Regions from separate parts of the Salirhabdus salicampi genome, predicted to be linked through region 2. Evidence: a T-box and tRNA genes for the amino acid it is inferred to sense, from the RefSeq annotation. Region 2 holds a T-box; the other holds one or more tRNA genes.
The links. A T-box is a leader RNA that pairs with one kind of tRNA and senses whether it is charged. The one in region 2 lies ahead of ileS (isoleucine--tRNA ligase), so its partner is inferred to be a tRNA-Ile.

Region 1 (15,644 bases), on a different contig from region 2:
AAATAAAAGCATTTCACCTTTATCATTCTAACGCAATAGTCAGAACTCTTCAAATAAGTTTGTTTAATTTTTTGAACATTTTCACGAATTTGTTTATTGATAAATATAAACGAATGGTTCGTCTTCTCCAGCATCTCTTGTAATTAAGGCTTCTTGTTTCTCGGTCGACTCAATAGTAACCTCAATATCATAATAATTTGGGAAGATATCGACTAAAAGTCCATATGCGTACTGGGTAAACCCTACTACTTCTGCTTTTCCTTGGAATTCAATTGGAATGTTTATTTTTAGCTGTCGGAGTTCATCATCTATATAAAAACCTTTTCCAATAACTCCAATATAATTCGGAAAATACTTCGTTACTTCTCGCTTGAAATCTTCAACGTTTACTGCATCTTCATAATGTTCCCGCTCCGCTGTCTTTGAAGGGAATAAAACATATTTTTCGTTAACAGTCTCCCATTCATCAATCGTCATATCACCTGCTGACACGTAGGTTTTTGCTACAAAGTTTCCTGGTACTAATGAAGAGTGTGACTGTTCTCGATATAAGGCAATCATGACCGGTATGTCTTGGAGGCTTTGCATATTTCGTACACGTTCGAGTATCGTTTGTGCCATTTGCTTCCCTTCTCTTACCATTTCATCCGTACCAATCGGTTCATAGTAATAATCTGGCCCCGCCTCTAACTGAAAACGATAGGATGATTTTAAAGCAAGGGCGATGCTAAGTCCCCCTAAAACTACTTTATTTTCATCCGTGCGAGATAAATAATTATGCTCTAATATATGGGACAAATACCTAGGGGCTTCCCGGTATGCCTCAACATCTTTATCGTCTTCCAAAGGTGGGTTTAAACCGATTTGTAAATTTTCCTTTTTAACATTTTGATTTTTCTTTATATATTCTTCCGCTTGTTTATCGCTCATACTTCGTCCAAGCCAATCATAAATGACGTTAGCAGATAAATATTGCCCTTCTTGAAAGTAATATTGGTTCGTTGAGAAATAAGTTGTAGCATGCCTTTGCAAGCCTGTTTCAATTTCATCAATATCAAACCGATTTGCCATCTGATTCACGATGACTCCCCTCGCCGCACTCGGTTCATAAATTACCCCTTCACCTTTCCCTTGTTTATATGGGAGAATAACGCGGTAGTAGTCATCAGAAATATTCACCTTAGGCACAATCGCTGTTTCGTTTTGCTGTTCTTCATTTTCCTGTACAATTTCTTCTTCCGTTTCATATGTCGGTGCGCAACCAGCAACAATCGTTAAAAAGGCGGCAATTGTGGTAACAAACCTTTTCATTCTTCCACCTCCTTTATTCCTCTTGTAATACTCTTATAAAGCGGTTTTCATCCCAAACTTCAACTCCTAAGGAGGTTGCCTTTTCTAATTTAGAACCTGCATCCTCCCCAGCAATCAATAGGTCTGTTTTTTTACTTACACTACCCGTAACTTTTCCACCTAACGTTTCGATCTTCTTTTTCGCCTCTGAACGTCCATACACTTCGAGCTTTCCCGTTAAGACGACGGTTTTTCCTGCAAACGGTGAATCTTCCGTTATTTCTTCCATTGTTATCCCATTATATTTCGTATTAATACCTAATTGTTTTAACTCTTCTATCAGTGATGCAACTTGAGGCTTTTGAAAATAACGGACAATGGAATCAGCTACTTTCTCCCCAATGTCTTGAATTGCTTCTAAATCTTCCTTATCAGCCTTCATCAAGGCATCAATCGTTTTAAAATGTTGCGCTAACGTATCTGCTACTTTACTTCCTACATATCGAATTCCTAAACCAAACAGTAACCGTTCTAACGAATTTTCCTTAGATTTTTCTATCGCCGATAATAGATTGTTAACCGATTTCTCACCCATTCGCTCTAATTGTAACAGTTGTTCCTTGTTTAGTTTGTATAGGTCTGCAATCGTATGAACGAGGTCTTCTTTAAACAATTGAGCGATTACTTTCTCACCTAGTCCATCGATATTCATCGCATTTCTGGATACAAAATGAATTAATCCTTCACGTAATTGTGCAGGACAATTCGGGTTAATACATCTTAAAGCAACCTCTTCTTCCAGACGGACCAAGTCGCTCCCGCACTCTGGACAATGTGTTGGCATTTGAAATGGTTCTAGGTCTTCTGTTCGCTTTTCTGTGATAACCCTTACGACCTCAGGAATAATGTCCCCTGCTTTTTTAATGACGACAGTATCACCGATACGGATATCCTTTTCTTGAATTAGGTCTTCATTATGTAAAGAAGCCCGTTTCACTGTCGTGCCTGCAACTTTAACAGGTTCTAAGATGGCGGTAGGTGTAACAACGCCTGTTCTGCCAACACTTAATTCAATATCGACAAGCTTCGTAATCGCTTCTTCTGCCGGAAATTTATAAGCGATTGCCCACCTAGGACTTTTTGCCGTAAAGCCTAATGCGTCCTGGACATCAATCTGGTCTACTTTAATAACGATACCGTCAATTTCATAACTTAAATGTGGACGATCTTCTGTCCAATGTTTAACATAATCAATCACTTGGTCAATTGTCTCGCAACGTTTCCACTCTGGGTTTGTTTTAAAACCTAGTTGCTTTAAGTAATCTAGCCGTTCACTGTGTGCATTCAAATGTTCTCCTTGCCATTCACCTACGCTATAAATAAATATATCCAAATTTCGTTTTGCAGCAATTTTCGGATCCAATTGACGTAAAGAGCCTGCTGCAGCGTTACGGGGATTCGCAAACAACTCCTCACCTTTTTGTGCACGTGCGTCATTCAAGGAGTCAAAGGAGCGTTTTGGCATAAACGCTTCTCCCCTCACTTCAATGGTTTCATCTTGTTGTAGCTTTAACGGGATACTTTTTACGGTTTTCAGATTATGCGTAATATCTTCTCCTGTTTTCCCGTCACCCCTAGTAGCACCACGGACAAACTTTCCGTTTTCATATGTTAATGAAACGGCAAGACCATCAATTTTCAGTTCACAAACATAAGAGACAGGTTGATCCGAACCTTCTCGAACCCGTCTATCGAAATCACGTAAATCCGTTTCATTGAAAGCATTTCCTAAACTGAGCATCGGAAGTTTATGTTGAACTTTTACGAACTCGTCAAGGGGTTCTCCCCCAACACGTTGGGAAGGAGAGTCTTCCGTTTTTAGTTCTGGATGTTCATTTTCTAACTGGATTAGCTCACGCATCTTTTCATCGTACTCGTGGTCGGAAATCGTTGGGCGGTCAAGTACATAATACTCATAGTTATATTCATTTAGCTCTTCTCGTAGTTTGGTTATTTTCTCTTTCGCTTGATGGGTATCCACGTCGTTCACCTCATTTATCCTTTCGAAATTGGCGCAAACTTAGCTAGCAACCGTTTAATACCAATATTAGGAAAAGCAATGTCCAGTTCCATATCGTCCCCTGAACTTTGTACTTTCACTACCGTACCCTCTCCCCATTTTTTATGCTGCACTTTATCTCCCGGCGCCCAATCAATACTTTCTCCTCCAGTAGATTTCTTCTTTTGTAATCGTTGAGGTTTTCGTTTTGATTGTCCGACAGATGACTGGTTAGAACTATTCGATTGAAATCCGACAAATGGGTTGGCTTCTTCTTCACGATCAATTAATTCACTTGGAATCTCTTCAATAAATCGACTAATAGGGTTCATATTCGTACGACCATACAATGTACGCATTTTTGCATGGGTTAAATAGAGCTTTTGTTCCGCACGTGTAATCCCTACATATGCTAGACGTCGTTCTTCTTCCATTTCCTCCTCATCTTGCAACGATCGATTATGTGGAAAAATTGTTTCTTCCATTCCAATTAAAAAGACAACCGGGAACTCTAACCCCTTTGCCGAGTGTAAAGTCATTAGTACAACTTTCTCTTCATCTTCTTCCTCATTATTGATATCTGCAATTAATGCTAGATCTGTTAAAAAGGCTACAAGGCTTTTATCTTCTTCGCTATCTTTTTCAAACATTTGTGTAACGGTTTTAAATTCATCGATGTTTTCAAGTCTGCTTTGCGCTTCTAGCGTCTTATCATTACGAAGCATTTCAATATAACCTGTTTTATCTAACACTTCTTCCACTAATTCCGTTACAGATAAGTACTCCTGCATTTGGTGAAAGTTTCGAATAAGGTTATGAAACGATACGAGGGCATTGGCCGCCTTTTTGCTCACGCCAATAAAATCAGCTTCAGCAGCAGCATTGTAAAGAGAAATTCCGTTACTGGCGGCATAAGCTACCACTTTATCTAGTGACGTCCGGCCAATCCCTCGTTTAGGCTCGTTTACAACTCGCTGAAAACTAATATCATCGGATGGATTCACCACTAATCGTAAATAGGCTAACAAGTCTTTAATTTCTTTTCTGTCATAGAACTTCGTCCCACCAACGATTTGATACGGAATATTCGCTTTAACAAAAACGTCTTCAATTGCTCGGGATTGGGCATTCGTTCGATATAAAACAGCTACGTCTCGATAGCTTACCCGTTCTTCCCTTTTTAACTTGTCAATCTCATCCGCTACAAACAATGCCTCTTCTTTTTCACTTCCCGCTTGAAAGTATTGGATCTTGTCTCCATCATCATTTTCAGTCCATAATTTTTTCGGTTTCCTTGATGTATTCTTTTTAATCACGTGGTTTGCTGCATCCAAAATTTTCTTCGTAGAACGATAGTTTTGTTCTAGCATAACGACATGGGCATTTGGATAATCTTCTTCAAATGACAATATGTTGCTTATATCTGCACCACGCCAGCGGTAAATAGACTGATCAGAGTCACCAACGACACAAATATTTTGATAGCGTTGCGCTAACATTTTCACTAACTGATACTGAGCATGGTTCGTATCTTGATACTCATCCACGTGAATATATTGAAAGCGTCGTTGGTAGTTGTGTAACACTTCTGGTACACGCTCAAATAATACAATCGTTTGCATAATCAAATCATCAAAATCGAGTGCCTGGTTTTGTTGCAGTGTTTTCTGATATATTTTGTACACATCTGCAATTTGTTGTTCATAAAAATTTTGTCCTGCTTCTTTCTCATACTCTTCCGGTCCCATCAGCTTGTTTTTCGCTGAACTAATTGCACCTAAAACAGCCCTCGGCTCCAAACGTTTCGGGTCGATATTTAAATCTTTCAACGCTTGTTTAATTACTGTTAATTGGTCACCGGTATCTAGAATTGTGAAGTTACGGCTATATCCAATACGGTCAATATCGTAACGTAAAATCCGTACACAAAGGGAGTGGAATGTTGATATCCAAATATCATTCGCTTCACTTCCAACTAAACGATACACACGCTCTTTCATTTCTTTAGCTGCTTTATTTGTAAACGTAATCGCCAGTATACTTTTAGGAGACACTTGTTTTTCTCCTAATAAGTATGCGATACGGTGTGTTAATACTCTTGTTTTCCCACTGCCGGCACCGGCCATAATTAATAAAGGGCCTTCTGTATGTTGAACTGCTTTTGCCTGTGGTTGATTCATACCTTTAATAACGTCTTTTGCCGTAAAGCTCACAATATCCCATCCTTACTTGTATTTTTAACAGCTTTCACCGTACGTAATGCGTTTTTGATGTCATCATATATAATGTTCCCGACAACTACTATATCTGCGTGCCTGGCCATTTCTTCCGCCTCTTTAGCTCCAGAAATACCGCCACCGTATATAAGCTTCGTATCATGTAAATAATTTTTAACTTCCTTTACTAATTCCGGATCCCCATATGTACCACTGTACTCTAAATAAAAAATTGGGAATCGGAACATCCGTTCAACTAATTGTGCATATGCCACCACATCTTCTTGATTTGGCATAGTACTGTTTGTATATTGAAAAGCTTTCGCTTCTTGGTTTAAAATACAATATCCTTCCATTACAATCTCATCCCAGTTCATTACATCCCCAAATTCTTTGACTGCTTCGTGATGTAAGTCGATAATCCATTTTGTCTCTTTACTATTTAAGACAGAGGGGATGAAATAGTAATCGAAACCTGGACTAACGGACTCTAAATTGGAAATTTCCATTGCACAAGGAACTGAATAACGCCTGACTCTCGCCAGAAGATTCAGTACATCATCTAATGTAACTGCATCTGTGCCTCCAACGATAATCGCGTCCGTCCCTGACTCACATACCCGTTCTAATTCTTCGTCTGAAATTTCTTTGTTTGGGTCTAACTTAAAAACATGTCGCCACTGTTTCCATTCCATGATTATCCAAGCCTCCAATATCATTTCCGCTTCATTATTATATCAAAAATTCTCCCCTTCTTTGAATTGGATCCCCTTTTTGATAAAATTAGAAGGCAGTAACTTGTTTCCATCTTTTCCGTATGCTAATATAAAATAACTAAAATAAAGTCGTACTATGAAGGAACAATAGTAACTAAATCCTCTACTCTAATAGCGATTCGAGGTTGGTGGGAGCTCGAAGTAAGATTTAGCGAAACGGCATTCCAGAGTACTTAGACCGAAAGAGGACGTTTCAGCAACTTTGAACGTCAATCAGGGTGGAACCGCGGGAGTCAACTCTCGTCCCTGGGCACAGCAGCCCAAGGACGAGAGTTTTTTATATTATTGTAAGTTTTCAAATTAAAAGGAGGAATAACGATGACGAAAAACATGGATGATGTCGTCAATCACGCCAAACATAGAGGCTTTGTCTTTCAAGGGTCAGAAATTTACGGAGGTTTGGCGAACACTTGGGATTATGGTCCTTTAGGTGTTGAGTTAAAACGAAACTTAAAAGATGCTTGGTGGAAAAAGTTCGTTCAGGAATCGCCCTATAACGTAGGACTAGACGCTGCAATATTAATGAATCCAAAAACATGGGAAGCTTCTGGTCACTTAGGGAACTTTAACGATCCTATGATTGATTGTAAAGATTGTAAATCTCGTCACCGTGCCGACAAATTAATTGAGGACCATTTTGCTGCTAAGGGACAAGAGATAATCGTAGACGGACTACCGTTTGAAGAGATGGAAAGCATGATCAAAGACGAGGGAATCTCTTGTCCGGAGTGTGGCTCAACCAACTTTACTGAGGTTCGTCAGTTTAATTTAATGTTTAAAACATACCAAGGAGTTACAGAAGATTCTACAAACGAAATTTACTTACGCCCAGAAACAGCCCAAGGTATATTCGTTAACTTTAAAAATGTACAGCGAAGCATGAGAAAAAAACTCCCATTCGGAATTGCCCAAATCGGAAAAAGTTTCCGAAACGAAATTACACCGGGTAACTTCATCTTTCGTACAAGAGAATTCGAACAGATGGAAATGGAGTTTTTCTGTAAACCGGGTACAGAAAAAGAATGGCAAAAATATTGGTTAGAATTCTGTTATAACTGGTTATTGTCCTTAGGTCTAACAGCTGAAAATGTACGTAAGCGTGACCATGGTGATGATGAACTTTCCCACTATAGTAATGCAACAACAGACTTGGAATATAATTTCCCATTTGGATGGGGTGAACTATGGGGAATCGCTTCACGAACAGACTTTGATTTAAGCAAACACGCTGAACACTCCGGTGAGGATTTCCAGTATATTGATCAAGAAAACAATAACGAGCGTTATATTCCATACGTCATTGAGCCGGCACTAGGTGCCGACCGCCTTGCACTTGCTTACTTAACAGATGCATATGAGGTCGAAGAATTAGAAGATGGATCAACTCGTACTGTCATGCGTTTCCATCCTGCTGTTGCACCTTTTAAAGCAGCTATTTTCCCACTTTCAAAGAAATTATCTGAAGAAGCCCAAAAGGTGTTCGCTGACTTAGCAAAGGACTTCATGGTGGACTATGATGAATCTGGATCAATTGGTAAACGATACCGTCGCCACGATGAAATCGGAACTCCATATTGTATTACCTTTGATTTTGACTCTGTGGAAGATCAACAAGTTACTGTACGGAACCGTGACACGATGGAACAGAACCGTATGCCAATTGCCGATTTGAAACAGTTTTTGCTAGAAAAAACACAATTTTAATGATAGAAAAAAGGAGTGTGACGTTCTGTCACACTCCTTTTATTCTGCATTATGAATACGATTCAGCACCATTTCATAAGCATCGTTACCGTAGTTTAAGCATCGTTTTACACGGGAAATGGTCGCCGTCGATGCCCCTGTTTCTGTTTCAATCTTATGATATGTGTACCCTTCCCGTAACATTCGCGCCACTTCCAGCCGCTGCGCAAGTGATTGAATTTCATTTACAGTAGCTAAGTCATCAAATAAGCGATAACATTCTTCGATATCTTGCAATGACAAAATGGCATTAAATAATTGGTCTAGTTCTTTTCCTCGAAGTTTATCAATTTGCATTAGGCTCACGCTCCTTTATTTCATGGTACATTTATTTGATTTGGACTGCATGTTGTAATCCTGGAGAAGTAGGAATAACGTTAATCCATGTTTTACCCGGACTAAACTTCGCTTCTGTCCCGTCCTTATAAAATGGCAAAATGCGTCCATTGACGTTTTTCCATTCAACTTCTTCAACAATGCCATTGCGGATTAAATAGCCATTTCCGCCGGAGTTTAAATCGATGGAACGACGATTTGCCGAGTCTATGACACGGTGCGGTGTCTCAACAATGAAGATGTTATCAATATAAACCGGCTCCTCGTTTTCTAGTTCAACTGTTTTTTCCCCATCATTGAATCGAATATACTTTTTCTCCGTAGAATCAAATTCGTACGAAACCTCTTCTAAACCCTCTCGATATGTGATATGAATTTCATTTGCACTTTCTCCTGATATCTCGTTTGCGCCATCTTTCGTTAAAAACGGATACGGTTCATAATTCTTTTTCACATCATAATTCTTTTGCTCTGCCACCGTATACACATTCGGAAATATTAAATACGAATCGTGTGGAGCATTACGAAAATCTTCACGTTTGAACAAAAATTGATCATTATCATAAATTGCTCCACTGATAAGATTTAACCCTGTATTGATGATATTTTGTTCTACATGTGTTGCTGCGCCGTGATAAATATATATGGAATCCATACCTAGCGCGAGATCAGCGTAATATTCTCTTGCACTGCGTACAGGACCAACAAGTTCAGGTTGGTCACTATGGAAGAATGCCAAAAATCTTGTGATCGGCCCTTCTGCTAATATTTCATAGACGATATCTGCCTTAGACAGCCCTGTTTGCGGGCGGGCTTTTGTATGATTATTTATCATTACACTAACTAAACGGTTATCGATTGGCTCATCAGTCTTTATACCTGTGAAAGGGTAAGTATATTCAGGTTCGGGTTCGGGCTCAGCCTCTGGTTCAGGGTCTGGTTCCGGATCCGGCTCGGGATCACGATTTTCTACTGGTGCATTTACGGGCTCTGTATCTTCGTCTGTCGATGATTTTTCACTTGAGCATGCAGTCATCAAGACGAACAAGAATACGATGAAGTAAACCATCAACCAAGCTTTCTGTTTCACTTTATCCCACCTTTATTACGTTTAAACGTTACCACTTTTATATTTTAACGCATAATCGAAGGAAAGAGTACCTCTTTCTTTTTCACATCGATAATTCCTTGAGGTGTAATCCGAATATAAGGCAAATGTATCGCTGATAAGAATAAAATTGTATAAATAGGGTCATCAAAAGCGTATCCATATTGTTTTAACAACTTCGTTAATCGAGCTTCTTTCTCCATTAACGTTTCCATATTACCATCGTACATCATACCACTTAAAGTTAAAGGGAGCTCAAAAATGATATCCCCTTCATTCGCTAACACAATACCTCCGCCAATCTCCTTCATGCGTTCAAAGGCTAAGTTCATATCCGATTTTCGTACACCAGTTAAAATAATGTCACCCGTGTTAGAATAAGAACTCACTAAACCACCAAGTGACTTCGTAAACCCCTTTAATAACGTTGATATACGCCAACTGCCTTTTTGATCTAACATAATGAGAAAGGATAGATTGTCACCATCGTCTAACTTATTTAGTTCATTTTCATATTTCGCTTTTATCGTAAACGGCTTCATAATAACATCGTTCACCATTTCCAAACCTACAGGCACGTAAAAACGGAAGTCACTGTCATTTAAAGACCAATCAATTTGTAATGGTTGAATCCCATATTCATGCCAATTCACTTTCGTTTTTTGACTTGTTTGATCTACCCAATTCCCTTTTGCAAGTACGCGTACTGGTGTGGGATTATCCAAAGCTTCTAAAAAGTTAATATGTGCCAATCTTCCAGGTCCAATGCTTCCTGTATGATGATCAATACCAAAATACTTTGCCGCATTATAGGATCCCATCCGATACGCCTCTTCCGGACGTACACCTTCATCTATGGCAATTTCAATACATTTATTCATGACACCTTCCTTATAAAACGAAGGTGTCGCACCATCAGTAGTAAGCATCATTTGATCAAACTCGGTAATCTGAAATGATTTTAACTCCTGAAACAGTCTTCTTAAGTCTGGTCGTATGGATGAGTTGCGCAATGCTACATAATAACCGAGAATCAGTCTACGGTAAACTTCTTCGCCTGTAATAGCTTCATGGTCACCATCTGCGCCTAACAATTTCATTTTCGTTAAAGTTTCAGTTGATGACCCGGGAAAGTGACCTTCTACAGGCTTCTTTAATCGCTTTGCTTCTTGCATCCAGTGCAACATGCGGTCATCATCTTTTAATACAGATGGCCATGATGTGAGTTCTCCCCCTTGTAAAACCGCATCGTGTTTTAACCAGGATAAAATATTCGCATTTTTAATAAAGGATTCTTCATCCTGCAATGCAGATTGTGAATCAAACCTGGACCACCAATATAGAGATGACGGCAGCTGATGAAACCGATCTATTAAAGAAAACGCTTTCTTTTTATCCATTAAAAAAAGAAGCGGTAAATTATCGTTAATAAATACAGTGGTGCCAGTCTTAGCTGCATATTCGGATAAGTTATGGGGATTATATAATTGAAACGGATGGGCATGAGGCTCAATGTACCCAGGGACTAGATAAAGGGACTCACAATTCACAATTTCTGTGCCTTCAAGCATACTTGGAAGCTGATCACCAACGTAGACAATACGATCGTCGTAAATCCATATATGCCCACTCATCCACCTTTTTAAGTAAACATTTAAATAGGTAGCATCCTTTAGTACGATGGAAGGTGCTAATTTACCATCTATTACGGCAACGTGTTCCCTTAGTTGTCGGTTACGCCATTTGTAGCGATGCTCACTCATAACAATCCCCCTTAATAAAAAATCATTGTATATAAAATTTTAATACATTAAAACTGTGAAGGGAAGGGTTAAGTTGGTAAAACCTAACATTGGACTTATAAACGGGTTGATCCGAATTACAACAGGGTTAACATTGTTAAGTTATGCAACAGTTAGTTTAATTAGACGGCCGTGGCGCCAAAGCAATATCTTAATTATGTTGTTAAGCGCTATGAAGGTTGGTGAAGGGATTTTACGTTATTGTCCTGTAACAGACCTTACAGAAAGAACTCTCGAAAACTCAACAACAAAGCAGTCGCAAAAGGAAAATCCGAGTCAAACGGTTACTGAAAATGAAGAAGGCCAATCTTAGGCCTCCTAAATGCGATCATGATTATTCTTGGTCCATTAATAGAGCTTCAAACATGATTTCTCTCTTAACTGGTTCTACTGTAGTAGAGCCATTTTCTTTTATCTCTTGAAATATCGGTTTCTCTAATCGTTTTACCGGCATATATCCTTCTTTCTTGATCCGCTCTAAACATTGATCAATTGTCTCTCCATCTTTTACATAAAACCTTTCCTTCTTCTTCTTTTTACCCAAAACAAAATTGCCTCCTTCCTTAACGATTACGCCTTTTTCTTTAGTCGGCCTTTACGAACTTGTTTCACCCAAAATCCACCGTGAATACTTTTCGGCTCGTATGCGATGATAAATGCTTTTGGATCTAACTCCTTAATTGTGCTGTATAAGTTTAATTCATACTTTCTTGGCGTTAAAATTTGCATGGCTAAGCGATCTCCATCCATTCCATACGCAAACCAGCTTGTCACACCATAACCTTTATCTCTTAATTTTTTTGTAAATTCAATGTCGGGATCTGAAGAAATGACATTTACAGTAATATAGCCTAAAGCTAATTTTTCTTCTATTTTCATACCGGCTATAACACCTAAGCCGTACCCAATCGCGTAAGCTAATAAATTGTGAATTTGATCTAAATTATCTAAAACGAGACCTAAACCAAATATGTATATAACAACTTCTACTGTACTTACAAAGGCTGCAGTATAACGTTGCCCTTTCAAAGTTAAAATCATCCGAACTGTAAATAACGAAACATACGTAATATTTACCGCCAAAATAATGACTATCATTATAAATGCATTTTCCAGCATTATTATTATTTCCTCCTCTTAAAATAAAATGAACCAACTCTATATGAGACGCATACTATATAACGCATTGTTTACACTTATGCTGATGCCTAAACATCGGTGTGACTTGTTTAGGAGGGTAGTGAATGGATCCTTTTCAAAATATGCAAGATTGGAAAAAGAATATGGACCGTTTCTTTGGAGAGAGCTTTTGGAACGAATTTGATCACGTTTTAAAGCCCCCAATCCCACAAGTAAATGTATATCAATACGATAACGAAGTATGTTGTATATTTAATATACCCGGAATTGAAGATGTCAAAAATATTAATGTTTACGTAGACTATGCTACATTGGAAGTTCGGGGGGAAATTCCAATACATCAGTCAGGGCAACTCGTTCAAGAGGAAATCGTTCAAGGTTCCTTTGACCGGAAAATTGATCTCCCGTTTCCTGTTCGAAGTGACAAAATTGATGCGACTTATAAAAACGGGTTATTAATTATGAATCTCTATCGGCTAATCACGAAACAATCAAACAAACATCGCGTCCCTATTAAAATACTAAAAAATAAATAAAAGCCAGAAAGCAAGAACTTTCTGGCTTCTCTCTTATGGATGGGCCTAAGTGGACTTGAACCACCGACCTCACGCTTATCAGGCGTGCGCTCTAACCAGCTAAGCTACAGGCCCTCTTGGAAAATACGTAATGAATATACCATCTGAAAACAAGCTGGTCAATAAAAAAGTAGGAAAAATAATAAAAGCTTAGCCATTAAAAACGGCTAAGCTTTTACTCTATTAAACTTGTGGCAAGAATAAGAAGTATAAGACAAAGATAATAAATAGTACATACATAACCGGGTTAATTTCTTTCCCACGTCCTTTTAACAACATAAGCACTGGATATAGAATAAATCCAATGGCAATCCCATTTGCAATACTATACGTTAATGGCATAGCAAACATTGTTAAAAAGGCTGGAACAGCAATTTCAAAGCGATCCCACTCAATATGCTTTAAATTAGAAGCCATTAGCACACCCACAATAATTAGTGCAGCGGCTGTTACTTGAGTGGTAACGACTGCTAGTAATGGTGAAAAGAATAGCGCAATTAAGAAAAATCCGGCTGTAACAACAGAAGTAAATCCTGTACGACCACCTGCACCAACACCTGCAGAAGACTCAATATAAGATGTAGTTGTAGATGTACCTAAAATAGATCCTGCAACAGTCGCTGTTGAATCTGCTAATAACGCTTTGTTTGCACGTGGCAGTTTATTATCCTTAATAAATCCTGCTTGTGATGCTACCGCTACTAAAGTACCAGCAGTATCAAAGAAATCTACGAATAAGAATGTTAAAATAACAATTAACATTTCAATTGTAAAGATGTCACCTAGATGGGCAATCGCCTGACCGAACGTCGGTGCAATACTTGGAACACTTCCCACTACGTCACTAACTGCTTTCGGAGTATCAATCAATCCGAACATCATACCGGCAATTGCCGTTAAAATCATTCCATAAAAAATACCTGCTTTAAAACCAATGGTTAGCAATACTACAGTTGCAATCAGTCCAAATATAGCAAGTAATGTCGTTGGTTCGCTTAAGTCACCTAACCCAACTAGTGTAGCTCCATCAGCCTCAATGATCCCCGCACCTTGCAAACCGATAAACGCAATAAATAATCCAATACCAGCACCTACTGCATGTTTTAAATTAGACGGTATTGCGTTAATAATTTTTTCACGTAAACCAGTTACTGTTAAGAGAATAAAAATGAGACCAGATACTAGAACACCAGCTAACGCTGTATCCCAATTAATCCCCATTCCTAAAGAAACAGAGAAAGCAAAAAATGCGTTTAGACCCATACCCGGGGCTAGAGCTATCGGGTACTTCGCTAATAGTCCCATAATCAATGTACCAATTGCAGCCGCTAAAGCAGTAGCCGTAAATACTGCTCCACCGTCGATTCTAGTAACTCCTTCTGCCAACGCTTCATCAGGTACACCATCAAGTGTTAAAATAATTGGATTTAAGAATAAAATATAAGCCATAGATAAGAACGTAGTTAAACCAGCAATAAATTCTGTTTTATAATTAGTTCCTAACTCATCAAATTGAAAATACTTTTTCATCGTTAGTCATCCTCCTCAGTTTGTTTTTAAAATCGTAAAATAAAAAACTCCCAACCATTAGGCCAGGAGTTTCTGAACGTACAGAAGGAAAATCGCACACAAAAAGTCTATTTAGGTGCAATTAACCCTCGTAGTCAAACCATTTACGGTGGTTTGGTAGAAACTCATGGGCCATATTCCCAAAATTATACGACGGTATATAATAATTATTATGAATGATACTTCTTTATTATAGACTAAAGTATGAGTTTGTCAACTAAAATACGAATGATTTAGTTGTTTTTTTGTAGATAGTTCGCTTATTCCCACTCGATAGTAGCTGGAGGCTTACTTGTTATATCATAAACGACTCGGTTAATATGTTCTACTTCGTTTACGATACGGCTTGATATTCTTTCTAGTACTTCATAGGGAATTCGAGCCCAGTCTGATGTCATTCCATCAATAGACGTTACCGCACGAATACCGATAGTATGATCATATGTTCTTTCGTCACCCATTACCCCTACACTCTTAATATTCGGTAGTACAGTAAAGAACTGCCATACTTCTTTTTCTTGACCAGAATTTTTCATTTCCTCGCGCAAAATAGCATCCGATTCTCTGACAATTTTCAACTTTTCTTCCGTTACTTCACCTAATACACGAATCGCTAAACCTGGACCAGGGAATGGCTGGCGCCAAACAATTTCATCTGGTAGCCCAAGTTGTGTACCTAGTTCACGGACTTCATCTTTAAATAAAGTATTTAATGGCTCAATTAACTGAAAACGCATATCTTCCGGAAGTCCACCTACGTTATGATGGGACTTGATTGTTTTCGCTGTATCTGTACCACTTTCAATAATATCCGTATATAACGTTCCTTGTGCCAAATAGTCCATGTCTTTCAGTCGTGCAGCTTCATCATCAAAAACATGAATAAACTCATTGCCGATAATTTTCCGTTTCTTTTCCGGGTCGGCTACGCCTGCTAGCTTGGATAAAAAGCGATCCTTAGCATCAATTTTAATGACGTTCATATCGAAGCCATCTTGGAACGTTTCCATTACACTGTCAGCTTCGCCTT
Region 2 (15,644 bases):
GATATTCCAACCTTCTTACGTAACAGAAATCGTAGATAGTAGATTAATTGAAGGAGTAAGCTTAACGCTTACTCCTTTTTTTATTTGACAAAATGAACGAAAATTAGCCGTTGCTAGAGAACAGAATATGACAGACTTTTCAGATGGAGTTTTTTATACTTACCGATATAGAGTGAAGTTGTCCAAGAAAGGCGGAAGGCTGTGGCAATTTACTTAGATGCTGTATGGTTATTAAATTTTTTTATTGATTGGATGATTTTACAACTTGTACATTGGCTATCCAGAGCCGAAACAAGCCGTTATCGGCTTATCTTTGGATCAGTGGTAGCTTCCTGTCTCGTACCGATTACCGTACTATTTCCCGGGCATTTTATTACATCTTTTCCTGGGAAAATCATGTATTCTGTTCTCATTTTATTTAGTGCATTCGGTTTTCATAACGTTAAACGTTTCTTAAGACAGTTTTTTACCTTTTATTTCGTCTCCTTTACGATTGGTGGTGGCTTATTCGGAGTCTACTTTTTAATAGGAGAGCAGTTCCAAGCAGTAGATGGGTTCTTTGTCACGTATGAAACAGGGTTTGGGGATATGGTGAGTTGGATATTTGTCATAACCTGCTTTCCGATCGTTTGGTGGTTTACACGACGCCGTATTGATCAGCTTGGCTTTGATCAAATGCGTTACACCGAAATGTGTCCAGTACAAATTGCGATGGATGGGAAGCTTACAGAAACAGTAGGTTTCTTTGATAGCGGAAACAGCCTTGTAGACCCCTTTTCCAAGCGTCCTGTAATTATTTGTGATGAAGTGGCATTACAGCAATGGCTCCCTGATGAGGACAGGGAAATGTTACGTCAATGTCAAGATGATTGGACGTTTGAACATTTATCTGATTATTGGCAAAGCAAAATTCGAATCATTCCGTATCAAGGAGTTAGCGGAAAGCGAAATTTCATCCTCGTGTTGAAGCCAGATCAAATCACAATTGAATATAAAGGTGTAAAATATGCAATCGAAAAAGTTTATATCGGTATTCAATTTGGAGAATTATCAGCAGATGGGAGCTATCATTGCTTATTACACCCAAAAATGATGCAGTCGCAAAACCTACAACTTACTTAAAGAAGGGGAGATTGGGCCATTATGAAAAAATGGAGACTGAAAATTCAATTAATTTGGTACAAAATTTTGTTCAAACTTGGGCTTAAGTCGGATGAAATTTATTATATCGGTGGAAGTGAAGCATTACCGCCTCCGTTATCAAAGGAAGAGGAAAAGGATTTACTAGATAAATTGCCAAATGGAGACAGAGCAGCCCGTTCAGTGTTAATTGAACGGAATTTACGGCTCGTAGTATATATAGCTCGAAAATTTGAAAATACAGGAGTAAACATAGAAGATTTAATAAGTATTGGTACAATTGGCCTTATTAAAGCTGTAAATACATTTAATCCTGAGAAAAAGATTAAACTTGCAACATATGCCTCTCGGTGTATTGAAAATGAAATATTAATGTATCTAAGAAGAAATAATAAAATTCGTTCAGAAGTTTCTTTTGATGAACCATTAAATGTCGATTGGGACGGGAATGAACTTTTGTTATCTGATGTCTTAGGTACCGACGAGGATATTATTACAAGGGACTTAGAAGCGAATGTTGATAAGTCATTATTAAAAAAAGCTTTATCAAGTCTAAATGACCGAGAAAAACAAATTATGGAATTACGTTTTGGGTTAGTTGGTAATGAAGAAAAAACCCAGAAAGATGTAGCCGATATGTTAGGCATTTCCCAATCATATATTTCCCGTCTGGAAAAAAAGATTATAAAGCGATTACAAAAAGAATTTAATAAAATGGTGTAATGTTTAGAAAGTTTTCTAACATTTGAATAAGGTAATTCCTGCATAAAATTCCCTCCAGTGGAGAAACTGTTTTGTGACACTAGCTCCACTTTAGGAGGGGTTTTAGATTGACACGACATAAGGTAGAAATTTGCGGTGTCGATACATCAAAGTTACCAGTATTGAAAAATGAAGAAATGCGAAAATTGTTCAAACGAATGCAAGAAGGTGATCAATCAGCCCGGGAAGAACTTGTGAATGGAAACTTACGTTTAGTCTTAAGTGTCATTCAAAGGTTTCATCATCGCGGCGAATATGTGGATGATTTATTTCAAGTAGGATGCATTGGTCTTATGAAATCAATCGACAATTTTGATTTAAGTCAAAATGTAAAGTTTTCAACGTATGCAGTCCCAATGATTATTGGGGAAATTCGTCGTTATTTACGTGATAATAATCCAATACGGGTTTCAAGGTCATTGCGTGATATTGCGTATAAGGCATTACAAGTTAGAGAGAGATTGATGAGCAAAACATCGAAAGATCCTACTCCGATGGAAATTGCAGAGGAAATGGGCGTACCCCATTCAGATGTAGTATTCGCGCTGGATGCTATTCAAGATCCCGTCTCTTTATTTGAACCGATTTACAATGATGGGGGCGATCCTATCTTTGTCATGGATCAACTGAAAGATGATAAAAATAAAGATACCATCTGGATTGATGAAATCGCACTAAAAGAAGGAATGCGTAGGTTAAACGAACGGGAAAAGATGATTTTAAACAAACGATTCTTCCAAGGGAAAACGCAAATGGAAGTAGCAGAGGAAATTGGTATTTCCCAAGCTCAAGTATCGCGCCTTGAAAAAGCAGCTATTCAACAAATGAATAAAAATATTCACCAATAAGCTTTAGCCAATGGCTAAAGCTTTTTATTTTTTACTTCAAGAAGTGTAATCTTTGCATATATTTATAATAAGGTAGGTGAGCTATATGACCATTTCGGAATTACAAGTAAAAGATATCATTGCTGTTGAAGACGGTAAAAAATTAGGATACATTACTGATTTAGAAATTGATGTAGACAGAGGTTACGTTTTAGCCCTTGTTATCTCTTTAAAAGGGAAAGTTTTTGGGTTGTTTGGAAAGGAAGATGAACTTGTCATACCATGGCATAATATTGTCACTATTGGCCGTGATGTTATTTTAGTGAAGACAGAGCGACCTCAACTCACACATTCTGTTGATGAATAGGCAGAAATGAATAAAAAAATATGATAAAATAAGTTAGAATTCCTTATGGAGGTTTTGATATGCAAGAGCCATTTCAAAAATGTGAAGCACCTAGTTTATTATCGATTAATGCCTGGAAACAGTATGGCATTATAGGAGGTATGACAACGAGGAATGGTGGAGTCAGTCCTTCTCCATTCGACGAATTAAATTTAGGGTTTCACGTGAACGATGATCGGAATCATGTCGAACATAATCGGTTTATTGTAGCTGACCTCCTCGCAACACCAACAAGTGATTGGGTTGGAGCAACGCAAGTTCATGGAACTGACGTATTAAACGTGACAAGTGATACATCACTTCCTTCCACTGCACAATACGATGGTTTTATTACAAATGTGAAAGGGAAGTTATTAACGTGTTTATATGCTGATTGTGTTCCGTTATTTTTTGCTGCTCCGAGTTTTGGTTGGATTGGCTTAGCCCATGCAGGTTGGCGTGGGACTGTGAACGGAATAGGTCGAAAAGTCATTGAATTGCTACAGCAACAAGGGGTTTCTATTGAGGATATCCAAATTGTAATTGGACCTTCGATTGGAAAACGTTACTATGAAGTAGATGAACATGTAATGAGTCATATTCCGAAACGCTATTGGCAAGAACCCGTTGTAAGCAAGGTGGATGATACACATTGGCTGTTAGACTTAAAAGGCCTTCACAAATCCATCTTTATTACAGAAGGATTACGTGAAAACCAAATTCAAATGACAAGTTTTTGTACTTATGAACATAAACACTTATTTTACTCCCATCGTCGCGATCAGGGAAAGACTGGCAGAATGATGGCATATATAAGATTGCAGTAGAAAGGAGTTCAACGAATGGTCACTGTAAAAGAGAACGCAGATTATATTAAGCAAAGAATAAAAGATGCCTGCAACCGATCAAATCGCAATCCTGAAGAAATCACGATTGTTGCTGTTACGAAATATGTTTCTGTTGCTCGTGCAAAAGAAGCAGTAGAAGCTGGTATTTTCAATCTTGGGGAAAATCGTCAAGAAGGAATAGAACAAAAGTATGAACACATTGGCGCACAAGCAACGTGGCATTTTATTGGCACCCTCCAGTCTCGAAAAGTAAAAAATGTGATTGATAAAGTAGATTATATTCATTCATTGGACAGGTTATCATTAGCGAAAGAAATACATAAACGAACAGAGAAGCCGATGCCATGTTTTGTTCAAGTTAATGTAAGTGGCGAAGAATCAAAACATGGCATCGATCCTGAAAAAGTGGAACAATTTGTGAAAGATTTACACCAATACAACAACATAAATGTCGTTGGATTGATGACGATGGCACCACTTGTCAATGATGAATCAATATTACGAAATTGTTTCCAATCGTTACGTAATTTGCGGGACCATATTCAAAGTTTGAAGTTGGATTATGCTCCATGTGAGTATTTGTCCATGGGAATGAGCAACGATTTTGACATTGCGATAGAAGAAGGGGCGACCCACATTCGAATTGGTTCAAAGCTTGTAGGTGATGAGCGAAACAAGGGGGGAAACGAATGAGTATAAAAAATAAAATAAAATCTTTTTTTGCTTTTGAAGATGAATATGAATATTTTGAAGAGGAGGTAGAAGAAGAAAAAGAGGCACCAAAACCAAAAAAACAAGACCAACATAATGTGGTGAGCCTGACAGCCATGCAATCTACATCGAAGTTAGTTTTGTGTGAACCGAAATCCTATAACGAGGCTCAGGAAATTGCTGATCATTTAAAGAACCGAAAAGGAATCGTCATTAATTTACAAAGAGTAAATCATGAGCAAGCAAAGCGTATAGTAGATTTTTTAAGTGGAACAGTTTATGCTATTAATGGAAATATACAAAAACTTGGGGAACAAACGTTTTTATGTGTTCCCGACAATGTTGATGTTTCTGGCGCCATCTCAGAATTTGAAGAACGAGATGAGCAAGAGCAAAGGTGGTAGGTAATATGATGATTCAGTTGTTTAACATTGTACATACATTACTTTATTTTTATTCATTTGCCATAATCGCTTATATTTTATTGTCATGGTTCCCTGGAGCAAGGGAGTCAGCGATAGGACAGTTTTTAGCTAAAATTGTGGAACCATACTTAGAACCGTTCCGCAAAATTATCCCTCCTCTCGGTATGATTGATTTCTCTCCAATTGTGGCTATTATTACACTACGCTTAGCGATGATTGGTTTAGGTGAACTGTTTAGAATGCTCATTTAAGTTTGAATGGAGAAGATATTGTGGATTTATACCAACATTTTCGCAAGGACGAGCAGCCGTTCATTGATACGGTTCTATCTTGGAAAGAGGAAGTCGAGCGTTCCTATATACCGAAATTGACGGATTTTCTTGACCCGCGAGAACAGCACATTATGCGAACAATTATTGGAAACCATCCAGACCTCATATTAAAATTTTTTGGTGGCTATGAAGGTGCAGAGCGTCAAAGGGCCTTCTTAGCCCCTTTTTATGAAGAAGTACAGGATTCCCGTTTCCAACTAATTCTATTAGAGGCGAAATTCCCTAAGAAATTTATTCAATTAGACCATCGTGATGTTTTAGGGGCTTTAATGTCCTTAGGTATAAAGCGGAAAAAGTTCGGTGATTTAATTATCGTAGATGACATCATTCAAATTGTGGCTGACGAGGAATTAGCTATTTATTTGAAAATGAATTTAACAAGTATTAAACATGCGAATCTTTCTTTCACAGATAAACATGTAAATTCCATCATCGTCCCGGAAAACCAATGGCATGAACGAAGTGGAACTGTATCTTCATTAAGATTGGATGCAGTTTTAAAAGAGGTTTATCAAATTTCCAGACAAAAAGCATCTGAAGGCATTGTTAAAGGGGCTGTGAAAGTGAATTTCCGCGTAGTAGAAGACCCGTCTTTTCAAGTAGAACAAGGAGATATGATCTCATTTCGAAAAAAAGGCAGAAGCAAGTTAATAGCTATTGAAGGTAAGACGAAAAAAGAAAAATGGCGAATTACGACGGCAACTTTAAAATAATATGATATAATTTGCAGGACTCGTGCAATCATCTGTCGAAATATATTATAAAATAAAATGTACAGCTAAGGGGGTATTTTCATGCCTTTGACACCACTCGACATTCATAATAAAGAATTCACCCGAACGTTTAGAGGGTATGATGAAGACGAAGTAAATGAATTTTTAGATCAAGTGATAAAAGATTACGAAAAAATGATTCGTGATAAAAAATCACTTGAAGAGAAAGTGGCGGAATTAGAAGAAAGAATTGGTCACTTTAACAACATTGAAGAGACTTTAAATAAATCAATTTTAGTTGCCCAAGAAACCGCTGAAGAAGTGAAAGGCAATGCGAATAAAGAAGCGAAACTAATTATAAAAGAAGCAGAGAAAAACGCTGATCGAATTATAAATGAAGCATTGTCAAAATCACGTCGGGTCGCTGTTGAAGTCGAAGAGTTAAAGAAACAAGCTAAAGTATTCCGCACCCGAATGAAAATGATTGTCGAAGCACAACTTGATCTAATTGAAAATGAAGATTGGGATGAATTATTTAAAGTAGAAATTGGGGAAACGGAAAGTTCTGAAGAAAATTATTAAATCCTTCTTGACGTCGGCATTATTTTTACATATAATGCTAAAGCATAATAGAATCGTATTTATAAAATAAAGACTATGACAGGGACAGTACAAAGAAATTCGTCATATATAGCGAATCGGGGATGGTGGAAGCCCGACTATATGAGATTCTTTGGAACATCACCCTTGAGTTTTCATATCGAATTCATTAGTAGATATGAACGTTAGCTAACGTTACAGCTTACTTAAGTGGATTGGCTTTAAACAGCCAATCAATTAGGGTGGTACCGCGAGGCCTTCTCGTCCCTTTCCAGGGATGAGAAGGCTTTTTTGATTTACGGAATTAAAGGAGGATAAACAGAATGGGATATAAAGAAACATTACTAATGCCAAAAACTGAATTTCCAATGCGAGGTAATTTACCAAAGCGTGAACCAGAAATGCAACAAAAATGGGAACAGGAAAATATTTATGAAAAAGTCCAAACACGTACAGAAGGGCGCCCGTTATTCGTATTGCATGATGGCCCTCCATATGCCAATGGTGATTTGCACATGGGTCATGCTTTGAATAAGGTATTGAAAGATTTTATTGTACGTTACAAATCAATGTCTGGCTATCACGCACCATATGTTCCTGGATGGGATACACATGGACTACCAATCGAGGTGGCCCTGACGAAGAAAAAGAAAATTGATCGTAAAAGCCTGTCAGTTGCTGAGTTTCGTGAACTTTGTAAAGAATATGCACTGGAACAAATTGACAACCAAAGAGAACAATTTAAACAATTAGGGGTTAGAGGAGATTGGGATAATCCTTACATTACCCTTACGAAAGATTATGAAGCTGCTCAAATTAAAGTGTTTGGAGAAATGGCGAATAGGGGCTATATTTACAAAGGCTTAAAGCCTGTTTATTGGTCTCCTTCATCTGAATCAGCCCTAGCGGAAGCAGAAATTGAATATAAAGATAAACGTTCCCCATCTATCTATGTCGCGTTTGATGTAAAGGATGGAAAGGGTGTATTAACTGGAGACGAGAAGTTTATCATTTGGACGACAACACCATGGACAATTCCTGCAAACCTTGCCATTGCTGTCCATCCGGCACTTGAGTATGCTGTTGTCAACGTGAAGGGCGAAAAGTTTATCGTAGCAGCTGATTTAGTAGAGCAAGTATCATCTGTATTAGAATGGGATGAGAAGACAGTAGAGAAAACATATAAAGGGTCCGAATTAGAAAGGGTAGTGGCATCCCATCCATTTTATGACCGGGAGTCTCTCGTTATCCTTGGAGAACACGTAACAACCGAAGCAGGTACTGGTTGTGTTCATACTGCACCAGGTCACGGTGAGGACGATTTCTGGGTTGGGAAAGAGTATGATTTAGGAGTGCTTTGCCCTGTAGATGAAAAAGGGAAATTTACAGCTGAAGCACCTGGTTTTGAAGGTCAATTTTATGATAAAGCAAATAAAGAAATTACAGAAAAGCTGGAATCAGTTGGGGCGTTATTAAAACTTGAATTTATTACGCACTCTTACCCACACGACTGGAGAACAAAGAAGCCAACAATCTTCCGTGCTACATCACAATGGTTCGCTTCTATTAAGGACTTTAGAGAAACAATCTTGGAAGAAATTCGTAACGTAAACTGGATTCCTGAATGGGGAGAAACACGGCTTTACAATATGGTGAAAGATCGCGAAGATTGGTGTATTTCTCGTCAACGCGTATGGGGACTACCAATCCCAGTGTTTTACGGGGAAAATGGTGAACCAATTATTACTGAAGAGACAGTCGAGCACGTGTCCAAATTGTTTAGAGAACACGGCTCTAACATTTGGTTTGAAAAAGAAGCAAAAGAATTGTTACCTGAAGGCTTTACTCACCCATCTAGCCCGAATGGAAAGTTTACAAAAGAAACTGACATTATGGATGTGTGGTTTGATTCTGGTTCCTCACACCAAGGTGTGTTAGTTGAACGCCCTGAATTGCAACGTCCTGCTGATATGTATTTAGAAGGCTCTGACCAATATCGCGGGTGGTTTAATTCCTCCTTATCTACATCAGTAGCAGTGACTGGGAAAGCTCCATATAAGTCTGTGCTAAGTCATGGATTTGTTAACGATGGAGAAGGTAGAAAGATGAGTAAATCGATTGGAAACGTCATTGTACCTTCAAAAATTATGAAGCAGTTCGGTGGAGATATTTTACGACTTTGGGTAGCAAGTGTCGATTATCAGTCTGATGTACGTATTTCTGATGATATTTTAAAACAAGTAGCGGAAGTATATCGTAAAGTAAGAAATACATTCCGTTTCTTGTTAGGTAATTTACATGATTTCGATCCAAATACAGATTCCGTTTCAGAAGAGAATCTTGAAGAAGTGGATCGTTATATGCTTGCACGTTTGCAACAACTGACAAGTAAAGTTCGTAACGCATATGACACGTATGAGTTTTCTGTAATTTATCATTCTGTACACAACTTCTGTACGATTGATTTAAGCTCATTCTATTTAGACTTTGCGAAGGATATTTTATATATTGAAGCGAAGGATGATAAACGTCGTCGTAGTATCCAAACGGTTTATTATGAAATGTTAACGTCCTTGACGAAATTATTATCACCAATTTTGTCCCATACAACTGATGAGGTATGGAGCTATATTCCAGGCGTAGAGGAAGAAAGTGTTCAATTAACGGATATGCCGGAACCAAAAACGGTTAAAGATGCTGACGAACTACTAGTGAAGTGGAATCACTTTATGGCAGTCCGCGATGATGTGTTAAAGGCACTTGAGGAAGCCCGTAACGAAAAAGTGATTGGAAAGTCACTCGAATCTCGTGTAATCGTTGTACCAAAAGATAAGAAAACAGCACAATTGTTAAACGAATTTACTCATTTACATCAATACTTTATCGTTTCAGCCGTGGAAGTCGCAGAAAACCATGCTGAAGCGAAAGAATATGAGCATGTTGACGTTTTTGTTGAGAAGCATCCAGGTGAAAAATGTCAACGCTGTTGGGTTGTATCAGACACAGTTGGGGAACAACACGAAGAGTTATGTAACCGTTGTGCTTCTATCGTTGAAACCCATTATGCCTAATTTAGATAACGTGCCGGATAACCCCGGCACGTTTATTTTTAAGATTTTCTATTCAAGTTATGGTAAAATGCTATAGATAGAACAATGTATGGAGGTAAAGCTGTGTGGTATTATATGTTAGCCATCATCATTATTGTTATTGACCAATGGTCAAAATGGATAATAGATAAAACAATGATGATTCATGAACAAATTCCTGTAATTGAAAATGTGTTTTACATAACATCCCATCGCAATCGTGGCGCAGCATGGGGGATTTTACAAGGGCAAATGTGGTTCTTTTACATCGTAACTGCTATTGTCGTAATCGCCATCGTCTACTATTTGCAAAAGTACGGGAAAGAACAACCATTACTCGGAGTTTCATTAGCACTCATATTGGGTGGAGCAATAGGGAATTTTATTGACAGATTGTTCCGTAAAGAAGTTGTTGACTTTTTAGATGTTTATATTTTGAATTATGACTATCCCATTTTTAATATTGCTGATTCCGCACTTGTCACAGGTGTTATTCTATTCATGATTTACACATTCCTTGATGAAAGAAAGAAAAAAAGGAGCCATTAAAATGGAAGTACATTCCTATGAAGTATTAGCCGATCAACATCTAATGAGAATAGATAAAGTATTGACGGAGCTTAATCCTGATTACTCCCGCTCCCAAGTTCAATTGTGGATTAAGGACGGAAGTGTCAAGGTGAATGACCAACAAGTGAAAAGTAATTATAAATGTCAACAAGGGGATCAAGTAACATGGTCGATTCCAGAACCGGAAGAGTTGAATGTCGCTGCAGAAAACATTCCGATAGATATTGTTTACGAAGATGAGGATGTTGTAGTTGTAAATAAGCCGAGGGGGATGGTTGTTCATCCATCAGCAGGACATACTTCAGGCACATTAGTCAATGCACTGCTCTACCATTGTAACGATTTAAGTGGTATTAACGGTGTCATTCGTCCTGGAATTGTACACCGTATTGATAAGGACACGAGCGGCCTTTTAATGGTAGCAAAAAATGATCATGCACATATGTCCTTAGCCGAGCAACTATCAGAAAAAACAGTAAAACGTAAGTATGTAGCGATTGTCCATGGTGTATTAGAACATGATGTTGGGACAATTGATGCACCAATTGGTCGAGATCCAAAGGATCGTCAAAAAATGGGTGTGGTCGGAAACGGAAAAGATGCAGTTACACACTTTAAAGTAATAGAACGGTTCCAAGATTTTACGTATGTAGAATGTGAGTTGGAAACAGGTCGAACACATCAGATTCGTGTTCATTTCCAATACATTAGTCACCCACTTGTTGGTGATCCGAAATATGGTCCCCGTAAAACATTGGATTTAGACGGTCAGGCTCTTCATGCTCAAACAATTGGATTTTCACACCCATCAACGAAGGAATGGATGGAGTATGAGGCTGAAGCACCAGATGAGTTTGAAGCAGTATTACAGTTTTTACGAAAAAGAGGTTGACACCTGACCACAGTTTTGTAATAATTAATTCTTGAGAAGAACATGACCCTTTAATCTAGTCCAGAGAGGCTAAAAAGGTGGCGGATATGGTATACGTATGCCATGAAACCCCTTATTGCCTCGCGCAATAAGGGGTTTTTTAGGGTCAAAGGGAGGGAGTAAGATGGAAGCAAAAGCCCAAGTACTAGATGCTCCAGCAATGAGACGTGCGTTAACTCGAATTTCCCATGAAATACTGGAAAAAAATAAAGGTACTGATTCGTTAATTCTTGTAGGAATTAAGACGAGAGGCGTACCGATTGCCCGCCGTTTAGCGAGCAAGATTGAGGAAATCGAAGGTGTGTCAGTTCCTGTAGGTGAGCTAGACATTACGTTATATCGTGATGATCTAACAGTTTCCAATAACCGTGGAGAACCGGAGATAAAAGACACTCGAATTCCACATGACGTAACTGGTAAGAACATCATTCTAGTTGATGATGTATTGTACACAGGGCGTACAGTCCGAGCTGCATTGGATGCCATTATTGACAAGGGTCGTCCTGGGCAAATTCAATTAGCCGTCTTAATTGATAGAGGACATCGGGAATTCCCAATTCGGGCTGATTACGTTGGGAAAAACATTCCCACCTCCCTTAATGAAGTGATTAATGTTGAACTTGAGGAAATAGACGGTTTAGATGAAGTGAAAATTTATGAAAACAAATAAAATAGACCTTTAAATTAGTCCAGAGAGACTAACAAGGTTGTTCGAAGAAGACGAATGTCTGGAAAACAGGAGATTCGTGTACCTCTTTGCGACCTTGCAAAGAGGTTTTTTTATGGCTTAAATTCCAAGGAGGAAAATAATATGAGAAAAGAACAAATGGTGATGGACGTTCAAGACGTCCCAAAATTAGGGAAATGGCTAACATTAAGTTTACAACACTTATTTGCAATGTTTGGGGCAACGATTCTTGTGCCATTCTTAACAGGAATGTCGCAAGGTGTAGCACTTGTATCAAGTGCAATTGGTACAATTGCATACTTGTTGATTACTAGAGGACGTGTGCCAGCATATCTTGGTTCTAGTTTCGCTTTTATTGCACCTATTATTGCAGTAACAGGCTCATCAGGTATTCCGGGGGCGATGGTAGGTAGCTTCCTTGCTGGTCTTGTGTATGGATTTGTAGCCCTTTTCATTCGACTGCTTGGATTAAGATGGTTAATGAAAATTTTACCTCCAATCGTTGTGGGACCTGTCATTATCGTAATTGGTTTAGGGTTAGCATCTGTAGCCATTGATATGGCAATGTATGACCCTGAGGGAAATTACAGTACAACACATTTTACAGTAGCGCTCGTAACATTGGCGATTACGATTATTGCGTCGATATTTTTTAAAGGATTCTTTGGACTCATTCCTATTCTTTTCGGTATTATTGGTGGATACATCTTTGCTTTTACACAAGGAGTCGTTAATACGGCAGGTGTTGCTGCAGAATGGACGAAATTAACATCAAGCCAATCAATTGGTGAATTTTTTGGAGCATTTTTTAAAGTTCCAGACTTCGTTGTACCGTTCGCGGATTATAACCCATTCACCGTATTTAGTTGGGAAATTGCTTTGTTAATGGTACCGATTGCAGTTGTTACAATTGCAGAACATATTGGTGATCAGATGGTGTTGTCAAAAGTAGTAGGAAGAGACTTTTTACAAAAACCTGGTTTACATCGATCCATTGCCGGTGATGGTGTAGCAACCATTATTGCATCTTTCCTCGGCGGACCACCGAATACAACTTATGGAGAGAACATTGGTGTGTTAGCTATTACGCGTGTGTTCAGTGTATTTGTTATCGGGGGTGCAGCAGTACTAGCATTATTCTTCGGGTTTACAGGAATTGTTGTGGCAGCCATAGAATCAATCCCAGGAGCTGTTATGGGTGGCGTATCGATTTTATTATTTGGGGTTATTGCTTCAAGTGGTTTACGTATGTTAATTGACAACCAAGTAGATTTAGGTGACAAACGTAACCTCATTATCTCTTCGGTCATTTTAGTCATTGGAATTGGTGGAGCCTTCGTCCAACTTTCAGACAATTTACAGATCGCCGGGATGGCTCTTTCAGCTATTATTGGTGTTACGTTAAATCTAGTATTACCAGGTAAGGAAAATGGCTATGGAAATGGTAAGATGTTTGAGGTGAATAAAGAAATAAAAAATGAAGAGCCAGCAGCATAATCTTTTCTCTCAAAGGCCTTGTTTCCGAACAAGGTCTTTTTTTATTGTGTTAAAATTAGAAGAATAGTACAATCGTAGAAGAAAATGGAGAAAAGGCGTGGTGACATGCGAATAACAAAATGGGTTTGGCTAATTCTTGGGAACACCGCATTAGGTTTGTTTACTTGGTACCTATACATATATTTATGGGTGGCCTTTTCCTTTCATTCTGACTCGATGTTTTCATGGACAGCTTCGAGCAGTTTTGTGATCGGTATTGTTATCTTTCTTATTTGGAATATGTATATGTTAAAAAGGGAGTCCACGTATTGGAAGCATGCTGTTGTCACATACGTTGGTACGATGCTTCTCTTTATTTTTTTGTTTAAGTTCATATAAATTAAGAGTTCCTTGTCAAAATGAATGGGTGACCTTTCTTGTTAAGATGAGTCGAGGGAGTCGTATTTGACAAATCAACCACTGTATGATGACAAAAAGCTTGGATTTTTTGAAATCCAAGCTTTTTTAAATAGCTTCATCATAAGATGATCATTTCTTTAGTTGTTGTACCTTCTCCTCATCGGGAGTAACGAAAATGGTCGTTTGATGATCGTAGATGACATAACCAGGCTTTGATCCAGATGGTTTACGTACATGTCTCACCTCTGTGTAGTCAACAGGGACGGAGGAAGACAGTTTAGCTTTACTGTAAAAAGCTGCAATCATAGCCGCTTCTTTTAATGTTTCTTCAGATGGATTGTTATCTCTTATGACGACGTGTGATCCTGGAATATCTTTCGTATGAAGCCATACATCTGACTTACGAGCCATTCGATTTGTGACATAGTCATTTTGTTTATTGTTACGTCCTACTAAAATCAAAGTTCCATCTGATGATACATATTCATCAGGTTCTGGTGTGTTTCGTTTTTTACGGTTTGGTTTATCTCGCTTCTTCTTTACATATCCTTCTTCCTGAAGTTCTTCACGGATCTCCTCTAAATCAGACTCACGAGCCGTATCTAATTGTTGTAACACTTGCTCCAAATAAATGATTTCATTATTCGCACGTTCCATTTCCTGTTGAACAATTGATTTTGATTTCTTTAACTTTTGGTATGTCTGAAAATACAGTTGTGCATTCTCACTTGGAGTTTTATTAGGATTTAGTTCAATCGTTAGTTGTTGCCCGTCAGGATCATAGTAATCAACAACTGTTACCGATTCATCCCCTTTTTTAACAAGGTGCATATGTGCAGTTAATAATTCACCTTTATGTTTATATGAGTCCGCTTTTTCTGCTTTTTGTAAAGTTTTTTCATGTTTTTTTAACTTACGAATATTTTTATCCCGTTCATTTTTCACTAGCTTAATTAAGTCGCTAACTTGTTGTTTAACTCGATCTCGTTCCGCTTTGCCACTATAAAATGTATCAAGCATCGCACTTACCGATTCAAATACTCGCTTTTTCCCTTCCAGGTACGATAATGGTAACACGTAAAATTTTTCTGTATTCCCATCAGTGTAAATCGTTGGTTCATACTCATGATTGATTAGTTTCGCTTGTACATTTAAAAATGTGGTCAAGTATTGTTCGTTTGAACCTAAATGGGCCCGAGTGGTAATGTCTTTTGCAATCACAGGTGAAAAGCCCATTAACATACGAACAATTTGTTGGTCTAACTTTCCGCTATTGAAGTCAAGTTTTTTAATAAACTGCTCCCCATCGATTTGTAATGGATTCAGCTTATCCTGACTCGGCGGTGCTACATAAGGTTGACCCGGCATAATTGTTCGAAAACGGTTTTGTGCCGGTGGGATGTGTTTTATGCTATCTAAGATCACGTTTTTCTCTTCATTGACTAGCATAATATTACTATGTTTTCCCATTAACTCTACAACAAGAATATGGCTGGTTTCATCTCCGATTTCATCTTTCCCTTTTATATGAAAACGCACAACTCGTTCCATTTCTACTTGCTCAATCTTTTCAACCATTCCTCCAGCTAAGTATTTACGTAGCAACATACAAAACATAGGAGGTACTTTCGGATTCGTTAACGTCTTATCTGTAATATGAAATCGTGCATAACTTGGATGTGCAGATAAAAGGAGTTGATGGTTTTCTCCCTTTGATCGAACGGTAA

Region 1: it encodes a tRNA-Ile, which carries the amino acid that the T-box ahead of ileS (isoleucine--tRNA ligase) is inferred to sense. The anticodon was not compared.

The regions. Positions count from the first base shown of each region.
Region 1 is NZ_JANBWE010000005.1:25,764-41,407, reverse strand. Features, by position in the region: gene NLW78_RS13530 (CamS family sex pheromone protein) at 94-1,311, opposite strand; gene ligA (NAD-dependent DNA ligase LigA) at 1,325-3,331, opposite strand; gene pcrA (DNA helicase PcrA) at 3,346-5,529, opposite strand; gene pcrB (heptaprenylglyceryl phosphate synthase) at 5,559-6,260, opposite strand; gene NLW78_RS13510 (glycine--tRNA ligase) at 6,660-8,045, shown strand; gene NLW78_RS13505 (YerC/YecD family TrpR-related protein) at 8,085-8,381, opposite strand; gene NLW78_RS13500 (DUF3048 domain-containing protein) at 8,413-9,510, opposite strand; gene NLW78_RS13495 (adenine deaminase C-terminal domain-containing protein) at 9,555-11,291, opposite strand; gene NLW78_RS13490 (YgaP family membrane protein) at 11,365-11,643, shown strand; gene NLW78_RS13485 (NETI motif-containing protein) at 11,665-11,874, opposite strand; gene NLW78_RS13480 (DUF2179 domain-containing protein) at 11,901-12,449, opposite strand; gene NLW78_RS13475 (Hsp20/alpha crystallin family protein) at 12,575-13,006, shown strand; tRNA gene NLW78_RS13470 (tRNA-Ile) at 13,047-13,120, opposite strand; gene NLW78_RS13465 (NCS2 family permease) at 13,229-14,575, opposite strand; purine riboswitch at 14,687-14,788, opposite strand; gene guaA (glutamine-hydrolyzing GMP synthase) at 14,875-15,644, opposite strand, start outside.
Region 2 is NZ_JANBWE010000002.1:196,368-212,011, reverse strand. Features, by position in the region: gene ftsZ (cell division protein FtsZ) at 1-39, shown strand, start outside; gene spoIIGA (sigma-E processing peptidase SpoIIGA) at 202-1,122, shown strand; gene sigE (RNA polymerase sporulation sigma factor SigE) at 1,144-1,863, shown strand; gene sigG (RNA polymerase sporulation sigma factor SigG) at 1,971-2,750, shown strand; gene NLW78_RS07045 (YlmC/YmxH family sporulation protein) at 2,836-3,096, shown strand; gene pgeF (peptidoglycan editing factor PgeF) at 3,156-3,941, shown strand; gene NLW78_RS07035 (YggS family pyridoxal phosphate-dependent enzyme) at 3,957-4,655, shown strand; gene NLW78_RS07030 (cell division protein SepF) at 4,652-5,077, shown strand; gene NLW78_RS07025 (YggT family protein) at 5,086-5,349, shown strand; gene NLW78_RS07020 (YlmH family RNA-binding protein) at 5,370-6,143, shown strand; gene NLW78_RS07015 (DivIVA domain-containing protein) at 6,225-6,725, shown strand; T-box leader at 6,792-7,015, shown strand; gene ileS (isoleucine--tRNA ligase) at 7,067-9,814, shown strand; gene lspA (signal peptidase II) at 9,917-10,381, shown strand; gene NLW78_RS07000 (RluA family pseudouridine synthase) at 10,383-11,294, shown strand; gene pyrR (bifunctional pyr operon transcriptional regulator/uracil phosphoribosyltransferase PyrR) at 11,458-12,003, shown strand; gene NLW78_RS06990 (solute carrier family 23 protein) at 12,145-13,518, shown strand; gene NLW78_RS06985 (Rqc2 family fibronectin-binding protein) at 14,047-15,644, opposite strand, start outside.